3 regions of the Streptomyces sp. NPDC045956 genome follow, and region 1 is predicted to be linked to each of the others. Evidence: predicted binding sites of a transcription regulator. Region 1 holds the regulator's gene; each other region holds the start of a gene.
The links. Region 1 encodes HrcA, which represses chaperone genes, less so after heat shock. Its sites were predicted from a motif close to TTNGCACTCNGNNNNNCNGAGTGCNAA; they were not measured.
Positions count from the first base shown of each region.

Region 2: groES (co-chaperone GroES) is a predicted target of HrcA. The motif match lies at 1,206-1,232, and genes of this name have one in related genera.
Region 3: groL (chaperonin GroEL) is a predicted target of HrcA. The motif match lies at 1,069-1,095, and genes of this name have one in related genera.

Region 1 covers NZ_JBWKKZ010000001.1:504,015-507,262, reverse strand. The annotation lists gene AC07FV_RS02175 (nitronate monooxygenase) at 1-67, opposite strand, end outside; gene dnaJ (molecular chaperone DnaJ) at 167-1,300, opposite strand; gene hrcA (heat-inducible transcriptional repressor HrcA) at 1,301-2,317, opposite strand; gene AC07FV_RS02160 (MBL fold metallo-hydrolase) at 2,547-3,248, shown strand, end outside.
Region 2 covers NZ_JBWKKZ010000012.1:88,518-91,765, forward strand. The annotation lists gene AC07FV_RS28235 (polysaccharide deacetylase family protein) at 1-391, shown strand, start outside; gene AC07FV_RS28240 (polysaccharide deacetylase family protein) at 388-1,107, shown strand; gene groES (co-chaperone GroES) at 1,379-1,687, shown strand; gene groL (chaperonin GroEL) at 1,822-3,248, shown strand, end outside.
Region 3 covers NZ_JBWKKZ010000011.1:149,789-153,036, forward strand. The annotation lists gene AC07FV_RS27015 (MoaD/ThiS family protein) at 1-263, shown strand, start outside; gene AC07FV_RS27020 (cold-shock protein) at 703-906, shown strand; gene groL (chaperonin GroEL) at 1,258-2,883, shown strand; gene AC07FV_RS27030 (NADH:flavin oxidoreductase) at 3,102-3,248, shown strand, end outside.

The DNA of each region.
Region 1 (3,248 bases):
AGACGCCGCCCGCCATGGGCGCCTGCACGATCGGGTAGGGGAAGAGATCGGTCAGTGCGGAGGACATGACGGCATGTTGTCACGTCCTCCGAACAAGTCCGAATCCGGGCGTCCGTCGGCATACGCCAGGAGCATCCGCACCACGGAGCCCCTGGCGAGCCTCGCGTCACCGCCCGTTGAAGGCGTCCTTCAGACGGGAGAACAGCCCCTGCTGACCCGGCTGGAACTGCCCCTGCGGGCGCTCCTCGCCCCGCAGCTTGGCCAGCTCGCGCAGGACGCGCTCCTGCTCGGTGTCGAGCTTGGTGGGCGTGGTGACCTCGACGTGGACGATGAGGTCGCCCCGGCCGCCGCCGCGCAGGTGGGTGACGCCGCGGCCGTGCAGCGGGATCGACTGGCCGGACTGGGTGCCCGGGCGGATGTCGACCTCCTCCATGCCGTCGAGGGTCTCCAGCGGCACCTTGGTGCCGAGGGCCGCCGCCGTCATCGGGATGGTGACCGTGCAGTGCAGGTCGTCGCCGCGGCGCTGGAAGGTGGAGTGCGGCAGCTCGTGGATCTCGACGTACAGGTCGCCGGCGGGGCCGCCGCCGGGGCCGACCTCGCCCTCGCCCGCGAGCTGGATCCGCGTGCCGTTGTCGACGCCGGCCGGGATCTTCACGGTCAGCGTGCGCCGGGAGCGCACCCGGCCGTCGCCCGCGCACTCCGGGCACGGGGTCGGGACCACGGTGCCGAAGCCCTGGCACTGGGGGCAGGGCCGGGAGGTCATGACCTGGCCCAGGAAGGACCGGGTGACCTGCGAGACCTCACCGCGGCCACGGCACATGTCACAGGTCTGGGCCGAGGTGCCGGGGGCCGCGCCCTCGCCGTTGCAGGTGTTGCAGACGACGGCCGTGTCGACCTGGATGTCCTTGGTCGTGCCGAAGGCGGCCTCGTCCAGCTCGATCTCGATGCGGATCATCGCGTCCTGGCCCCGGCGGGTGCGCGAGCGCGGTCCGCGCTGCGACGCCGTGCCGAAGAACGCGTCCATGATGTCCGAGAAGTTCCCGAAGCCACCCGCGCCGAAGCCGCCCGCACCGCCGGCGGCCTGCGAGAGGGGGTCGCCCCCGAGGTCGTAGACCTGCTTCTTCTGCGGGTCCGAGAGCACCTCGTAGGCGGCGTTGATCTCCTTGAACCGCTCCTGGGTCTTCGGATCGGGGTTGACGTCCGGGTGCAGCTCGCGGGCGAGCCTCCGGAACGCCTTCTTGATCTCGTCCTGGGAAGCGTCGCGGCGCACGCCGAGTACGGCGTAGTAGTCCGTGGCCACCTAAGACTCCGCCAGGATCTGTCCGACGTACCGTGCCACTGCGCGTACCGCTCCCATCGTTCCCGGGTAGTCCATGCGGGTCGGTCCGACCACGCCGAGCTTGGCAACCGCCTCGCCGCCCGAACCGTAGCCCACCGACACGACGGACGTGGAGTTGAGTCCCTCGTGGGCGTTCTCGTGACCGATACGGACGGTCACACCCGGATCCTTCGCCTCGCCGAGCAGCTTGAGGAGCACGACCTGCTCCTCCAGCGCCTCGAGGACGGGTCGGATCACCAAGGGGAAGTCGTGCCCGAAGCGGGTCAGATTGGCGGTGCCGCCGATCATGAGCCGCTCCTCGTTCTCCTCGACCAGCGTCTCCAGCAGGGTGGAGAGCACCGTGGAGACCGTACCGCGATCCTCGGCCTCGAAGGCCTCGGGGAGATCCTCGACCAGACTCGGCACGTCCGTGAAACGGCGGCCCGCGACCCGGCTGTTGAGCCGCGCGCGCAGGTCCGCCAGGGACGACTCCCCGAACGGCGCCGGGCAGTCGACCATCCGCTGCTCGACCCGCCCGGTGTCCGTGATCAGCACCAGCATCAGGCGCGCGGGCGCCAGCGCCAGCAGCTCCACGTGCCGCACGGTCGAGCGGGTCAGCGAGGGGTACTGCACGACGGCGACCTGCCGGGTCAGCTGCGCGAGCAGCCGCACCGTACGGGCCACCACGTCGTCGAGGTCGACGGCGCCCTCCAGGAAGTTCTGGATGGCACGCCGCTCGGGCGCGGTCATCGGCTTGACGCCGGCCAGCTTGTCGACGAAGAGCCGGTAGCCCTTGTCGGTGGGGATGCGCCCGGCGCTGGTGTGCGGCTGGGCGATGAACCCCTCGTCCTCCAGGGCCGCCATGTCATTGCGCACGGTGGCCGGGGAGACGCCGAGGTTGTGCCGCTCGGTGAGGGCCTTGGAACCGACCGGCTCCTCGGTGCCGACGTAGTCCTGGACGATGGCGCGCAGCACCTTCAGCCTGCGTTCACTGAGCATCGCGCACACCTCCAGAAGTCGTCCGCCCGGTGTTCCTCCTGGCACTCACCGTGGACGAGTGCCAGACTTCCCCGGCCCAGTGTACGGCCGTGGGGTACGCCCCCGGCAAGGCCGGGCCGCGCCGCCGTGCGCGCGGGTGCCGCACCGCTAGGGCCTCTCTGACGCGAGAGTGCGTGCGTGGCGTCACGAGGCAGGCGGGAATCGTCAGACAGGCCCTAGCGTCGCCGTCGTGACAGTGACTTGGGAAGACCTGGGATGGGAGCGGCTGGCCGACGGGGTGGGCCGGTGCCGGCTGCCGGTGTGGGACTGCACGGCGGGGCTGGTCGTCGGCGCGGGCACGGCACTGGTCGTGGACACCGGGTCGAGCCTCGGGGAGGGCGCCCGGGTGCGTGCGCAGGCACGGCGGCTCGCCGGTCACCGTGTGACGCATCTCGCGCTGACCCACCCGCACTTCGACCACGTCTTCGGCGCGGCGGCCTTCGCGGGCGTGGAGGTCCACGGCGCGGCGGGCGTCGGGGCGGTGTTCGCGCCGGGCGGACGGGGGCGGGAGGCGCTGCGTGCGGACGCGGTGGCGGAGGGGCTGGACGCGGGGGCGGCCGAGGAGGCGGCCGACGCGCTCGTCCGCGTCCACCGCGAGGTCGACGGCGCGTACCCGCTCGACCTGGGCGGCGGCCGGCGGGTGCTGCTGGCCGACGTGGGGCCGGGGCACACCGGCCAGGACCTCGCGGTGCTGGTGCCGGGTGATCCGCCGGTCGTGTTCTGCGGCGACCTGGTCGAGGAGTCCGGCGAGCCGCAGGCGGGCCCGGACGCCGTGCCCGCGCGCTGGCCGGCCGCCCTGGACCGGCTGCTCGCCCTGGGCGGTGCGGACGCGCTGTACGTGCCCGGCCACGGAGCGGTGGTGGACGCGGCGTTCGTCCGGTCCCAACGGGAC
Region 2 (3,248 bases), on a different contig from region 1:
CGGCAACCACACCCTCCACCACCCCTACCTGCCCGGCCTGTCCTACGCCGAGCAGAAGCGCGAGATCTGCGGCATGCAGCACGTGATCGAGAAGCGCTACGGCAGCCGCCCCACCCTCTTCCGCCCGCCCTTCGGCAACTACAACCGCGACACCCTGCGCGCGGCGAAGGCCTGCGGCATCAGATACGCCCCGATCTGGAACGAGGAGGTCTTCGCCGACCGCTGGGACTACCGGGAGTGGGACCGGGAGATCCACCCCGGTGACATCGTCCTCAGCCACTTCCGGGGCGAGGACGACTGGGACGGCACCATGCGCGACATGGTCCGCGAGTTCCTCGACAAGGTCACCGCCGAGGGATACGCGGTGGCCCGGCTGGAGGACTACCTGTGAGGCGCGGGCGGTTCCGGACGGCCGGGGCCGCCCTGGCCGCCGTACTCCTCACCGGCTGCGCCCAGTTCGCCGGCCCCGCGCAGCACCCGGCGGCCGGCGAGCCCGCCCAGGGCGGCGACCGCGGGCAGAACCTGCCGCCCGTCGTGGACCACGTCCGCACCACCGACCGGGTCGTCTTCCTCACCTTCGAGGACAGCGCCGAGCGGGACCCCCGTCTCGCCGCCCTCATCCGCGAACGGCGCCTCCCGGTCACCCTGTTCCTCACCGACACGGTCACCGGACCCGCCTACGGCCACTTCGCGCGGCTCCGCTCGGTCGGCGCGAGCCTCCAGAACCACACCCTCGACCACCGCTCCCTGCGCGGCCTGCCGCACGCGGGCCAGCGCGCCGAGATCTGCGGCCAGCAGACCAAGCTCACGGCCCGCTTCGGTGTCCGCCCCCACCTCTTCCGCCCGCCCTACGGCACGTACGACACCACGACGCTGCGGGCCGCCGCCGACTGCGGCATCGCGGCAGTCGTCCTGTGGCGCGCGTCCCTGGAGGCCGACGGCGCCCTCGCCTACACGCGCGGCGAGCACCGCCTCCATCCCGGCGACATCGTGACCGTCGCCCCGGACGACCCGACGGGCCGGAACCTGCGCGACCGCACGGCGCGTCTGCTGGCCACCATCGCGGAGCAGGGGCTGAGGGTGGGGCGGCTGGAGGACTACCTGTAGGGCGAGGTCGCTCGGGCCGGGAGCGGGCGGGCCCGGCGCCGTCGCGGGGTGCCCACCTGGGCCGGCGGGTACGAAAAACCGCCGACGCGCCGTCTGCATTGGCACTCCGCTTGACCGAGTGCTAATCGCGGTCATAGTCTCGGCTCTGGCACTCACCACTGGAGAGTGCCAACACAGCGACGGGCAGGTCCGGCACCCGCGACGACGGATCCACCTGGTCGCCACCTCAGACAGTTAACCCCGTGAGATCTCCGAAGGGGGAGGTCGGATCGTGACGACCACCAGCTCCAAGGTTGCCATCAAGCCGCTCGAGGACCGCATCGTGGTCCAGCCGCTCGACGCCGAGCAGACCACGGCCTCGGGCCTGGTCATTCCGGACACCGCCAAGGAGAAGCCCCAGGAGGGCGTCGTCCTGGCCGTCGGCCCGGGCCGCTTCGAGGACGGCAACCGTCTTCCGCTCGACGTCAGCGTCGGCGACGTCGTGCTCTACAGCAAGTACGGCGGCACCGAGGTGAAGTACAACGGCGAGGAGTACCTCGTCCTCTCGGCCCGCGACGTGCTCGCGATCGTCGAGAAGTAGAAGCGGCTCTTCACTTCACCGAAGTACCTGGCTTCTCATCTGCGCCCCTGGCTCCCGCGACCTTTAACAAGCCGGGCGCCCGGGGCGCATTTGCCGTATAACCCCAAGATTTCCGGAAGAGGGCTCACGCTCCCATGGCGAAGATCCTGAAGTTCGACGAGGACGCCCGTCGCGCCCTCGAGCGCGGCGTCAACAAGCTTGCCGACACGGTCAAGGTGACGATCGGCCCCAAGGGCCGCAACGTCGTCATCGACAAGAAGTTCGGCGCCCCCACCATCACCAACGACGGTGTCACGATCGCCCGCGAGGTCGAGATCGAGGACCCGTACGAGAACCTCGGCGCGCAGCTGGTGAAGGAGGTGGCGACCAAGACCAACGACGTGGCGGGTGACGGTACGACCACCGCCACCGTGCTGGCCCAGGCCCTGGTCCGCGAGGGCCTGCGCAACGTCGCCGCCGGTGCCTCCCCGGCGCTGCTGAAGAAGGGCATCGACGCGGCCGTCGCCGCCGTGTCCGAGGACCTCCTCGCCACCGCGCGCCCGATCGACGAGAAGTCCGACATCGCCGCCGTGGCCGCGCTGTCCGCCCAGGACCAGCAGGTCGGCGAGCTGATCGCCGAGGCGATGGACAAGGTCGGCAAGGACGGTGTCATCACCGTCGAGGAGTCCAACACCTTCGGTCTGGAGCTGGACTTCACCGAGGGCATGGCCTTCGACAAGGGCTACCTGTCGCCGTACTTCGTCACGGACCAGGAGCGTATGGAGGCCGTCCTCGACGACCCCTACATCCTCATCAACCAGGGCAAGATCTCCTCGATCGGCGACCTGCTGCCGCTGCTGGAGAAGGTCATCCAGGCCGGCGCCTCGAAGCCGCTGCTGATCATCGCCGAGGACCTGGAGGGCGAGGCCCTCTCCACCCTCGTCGTCAACAAGATCCGCGGCACCTTCAACGCCGTCGCCGTCAAGGCCCCCGGCTTCGGCGACCGCCGCAAGGCGATGCTCCAGGACATGGCCGTCCTCACCGGCGCCACCGTCATCTCCGAGGAGGTCGGCCTCAAGCTCGACCAGGTCGGCCTCGAGGTGCTCGGCACCGCTCGCCGCATCACCGTCACCAAGGACGACACCACGATCGTCGACGGTGCCGGCAAGCGCGACGAGGTCGAGGGCCGCATCGCCCAGATCAAGGCCGAGATCGAGTCCACCGACTCCGACTGGGACCGCGAGAAGCTCCAGGAGCGCCTCGCGAAGCTGGCCGGCGGCGTGTGCGTGATCAAGGTCGGCGCCGCCACCGAGGTGGAGCTGAAGGAGCGCAAGCACCGTCTGGAGGACGCCATCTCCGCGACCCGCGCCGCGGTCGAGGAGGGCATCGTCTCCGGTGGTGGCTCCGCGCTGGTCCACGCCGTCAAGGTCCTCGAGGGCAACCTCGGCAAGACCGGCGACGAGGCCACCGGTGTCGCGGTCGTCCGCCGCGCCGCCGTCGAGCCGCTGCGCTGGATCGCCGAGAACGCCGGCCTGGAGGGCTACGTCATCACCTCCAAGGTCGCCGAGCTGGACAAGGGCCA
Region 3 (3,248 bases), on a different contig from region 1:
TTCGCATCCCCACCATCCTGCGCACCTACACCGGTGGAAAGGCCGAGGTCGCCGCCGACGGTACGAACCTCGGTGAGGTCATCGCCGACCTGGAGAAGAACCACACGGGCATCGCCGCCCGCGTCCTGGACGACCAGGGCAAGCTGCGCCGCTTCGTCAACGTCTACGTCAACGACGACGACGTCCGCTTCGAGCAGGGCCTGGAGACCGCCACCCCCGACGGCGCGGGCGTCTCCATCATCCCGGCGGTCGCCGGCGGCTGACCCGCCCCCGCCGTTACCATCGGTAATTGAGGTGACGCAGCGTTCATCGAATTGCCCCCTCCGTGAGAGAAGCGGAGGGGGCAATTCCATGGGATTGAGCGCGGTAGGGTTGGGGAACGCGCTCCCGATCGAAAGATCGGGAATCTCGAATTCCTGCCCGGCGCCCGACAAGATGTAGCCAAAGTGTGGGCGTATTTCGCGGCTTTTGTGCCCTTTGCGTGCCCCGACTTGACCCGAATTCAGGCGAATTCTCGCCACATTGCGGACCGGGTGCGTCCGGATTTCTCGTCCGATTGACCTGTTGCAGACGGCAGTTGGACAGATACATTCAGCCGCGGTCGACGCGTTCCGGCGCACGCCCCCAGTCGTGGGGGGCGAGGTCTGACCCGGGTCCGCGAAGTGCGGATCTGTGCAAGGGCCAGTAATAGGGGAGTTAGGCATGGCTCAGGGCACCGTCAAGTGGTTCAACGCGGAGAAGGGGTACGGCTTCATCGCGGTCGACGGTGGTGCGGATGTTTTCGTCCACTACAGCGCGATTCAGATGGACGGCTACCGCACCCTCGAAGAAGGCCAGCGGGTCGAGTTCGAGATCTCGCAGGGTCAGAAGGGCCCGCAGGCCGACATGGTTCGCCTCAGCGCCTGAGACGTCCGGCCACGCAAAGCGAACGGTTCTTCTCCGAAGGGCCCGCACCTCCCCGGAGGTGCGGGCCCTTCGGGCTGTCCGCGCCGGGGCACGGGCCTGTCCGCGCCGGGGCGCACCGGTGTTCGCCGGGGGCTGAGCGGCCGGGCCGATCCCCCGAAGGCGCTTGCACTCGATGGGGGCGAGTGCTAATCATTGGCGTTAGCACTCTGAAGGTGAGAGTGACAACGAAGGACCGGGTCGGTGAGGCCCGCAGGCCGGGTGGGGAAGGAACCACAAGGCCGGCGAGCCGTCCGTCGCGGGCGCGGGCGCGGTCCGAAGGAATCACCCCCAGTCCTGGAGGGACCACTTCACATGGCCAAGATCATCGCGTTCGACGAGGAGGCACGGCGCGGCCTCGAGCGCGGCATGAACCAGCTCGCGGACGCCGTCAAGGTGACGCTCGGCCCCAAGGGCCGCAACGTCGTCCTCGAGAAGAAGTGGGGCGCCCCCACGATCACCAACGATGGTGTCTCCATCGCCAAGGAGATCGAGCTCGAGGACCCGTACGAGAAGATCGGCGCCGAGCTGGTCAAGGAAGTCGCCAAGAAGACGGACGACGTCGCCGGTGACGGTACGACCACCGCGACCGTTCTCGCCCAGGCCCTGGTCAAGGAAGGCCTGCGCAACGTCGCGGCCGGCGCCAACCCGATGGCCCTGAAGCGCGGCATCGAGAAGGCCGTCGAGGCCGTCTCCGCCGCCCTGCTGGAGCAGGCGAAGGACGTCGAGACCAAGGAGCAGATCGCCTCCACGGCCTCCATCTCCGCCGCCGACACCCAGATCGGCGAGCTGATCGCCGAGGCCATGGACAAGGTCGGCAAGGAAGGCGTCATCACCGTCGAGGAGTCCCAGACCTTCGGTCTGGAGCTGGAGCTCACCGAGGGTATGCGCTTCGACAAGGGCTACATCTCGGCGTACTTCGCCACCGACATGGAGCGTATGGAGGCGTCGCTCGACGACCCGTACATCCTGATCGCCAACTCCAAGATCGGCAACGTCAAGGACCTGCTGCCGCTCCTGGAGAAGGTCATGCAGTCGGGCAAGCCGCTGCTGATCATCGCCGAGGACGTCGAGGGCGAGGCCCTGTCGACCCTGGTCGTCAACAAGATCCGCGGCACCTTCAAGTCCGTCGCCGTCAAGGCCCCGGGCTTCGGCGACCGCCGCAAGGCCATGCTCGGCGACATCGCCATCCTCACGGGCGGCGAGGTCATCTCCGAGGAGGTCGGCCTCAAGCTGGAGAACGCGACCCTGGACCTCCTGGGCCGCGCCCGCAAGGTCGTCATCACCAAGGACGAGACCACCATCGTCGACGGCGCCGGCTCGACCGACCAGGTCAACGGCCGCGTCAACCAGATCCGCGCCGAGATCGAGAACAGCGACTCGGACTACGACCGCGAGAAGCTCCAGGAGCGCCTGGCGAAGCTGGCCGGCGGCGTGGCCGTCATCAAGGCCGGTGCCGCCACCGAGGTCGAGCTCAAGGAGCGCAAGCACCGCATCGAGGACGCCGTTCGCAACGCGAAGGCGGCCGTCGAGGAGGGCATCGTCGCCGGTGGTGGCGTGGCCCTGCTCCAGGCCTCCCAGGTCTTCGAGAAGCTGGAGCTGACGGGTGACGAGGCGACCGGCGCCAACGCCGTGAAGCTCGCCCTGGAGGCCCCGCTCAAGCAGATCGCCGTCAACGGTGGTCTCGAGGGCGGCGTCGTCGTGGAGAAGGTCCGCAACCTCACCGTCGGCCACGGTCTGAACGCCGCGACCGGTGAGTACGTCGACATGATCGCCGAGGGCATCATCGACCCGGCGAAGGTGACGCGCTCTGCCCTGCAGAACGCCGCCTCCATCGCCGCGCTGTTCCTCACCACCGAGGCCGTCATCGCCGACAAGCCGGAGAAGGCCGCCGCGGGCGGCGCCCCGGGCGGCATGCCGGGCGGTGACATGGACTTCTGATCGGCTCCGGTCGATCAACCGTCCTACGGACCGAGGGCGGCACTCCCCGACAGGGGGGCGCCGCCCTCGGGCGTTTCCGCTCCCCGACTCCTCCCGGACGGATGTGACCTGGGCCACTCATGGCGGCCCGTCGGAATGCGGGCGACGAGCGGCCCTGTTGGCGCCGGTGGGTGCATGCGCATGCACATACTGACCGGTACCTCCGAAGGAGCCCCCACGTGACCGTCACCGCCTCCGACACCGCCTCGCGCGCCGCGCAGGTCCTCGCCCGGCCCGTCACCCTCAACGGCCTGACCGTGCCGAACCGGATCGCCATGGCCCCGATGACCCGGATGTTCTCCCCGGGCGGCGTCCCCGGCGACGAC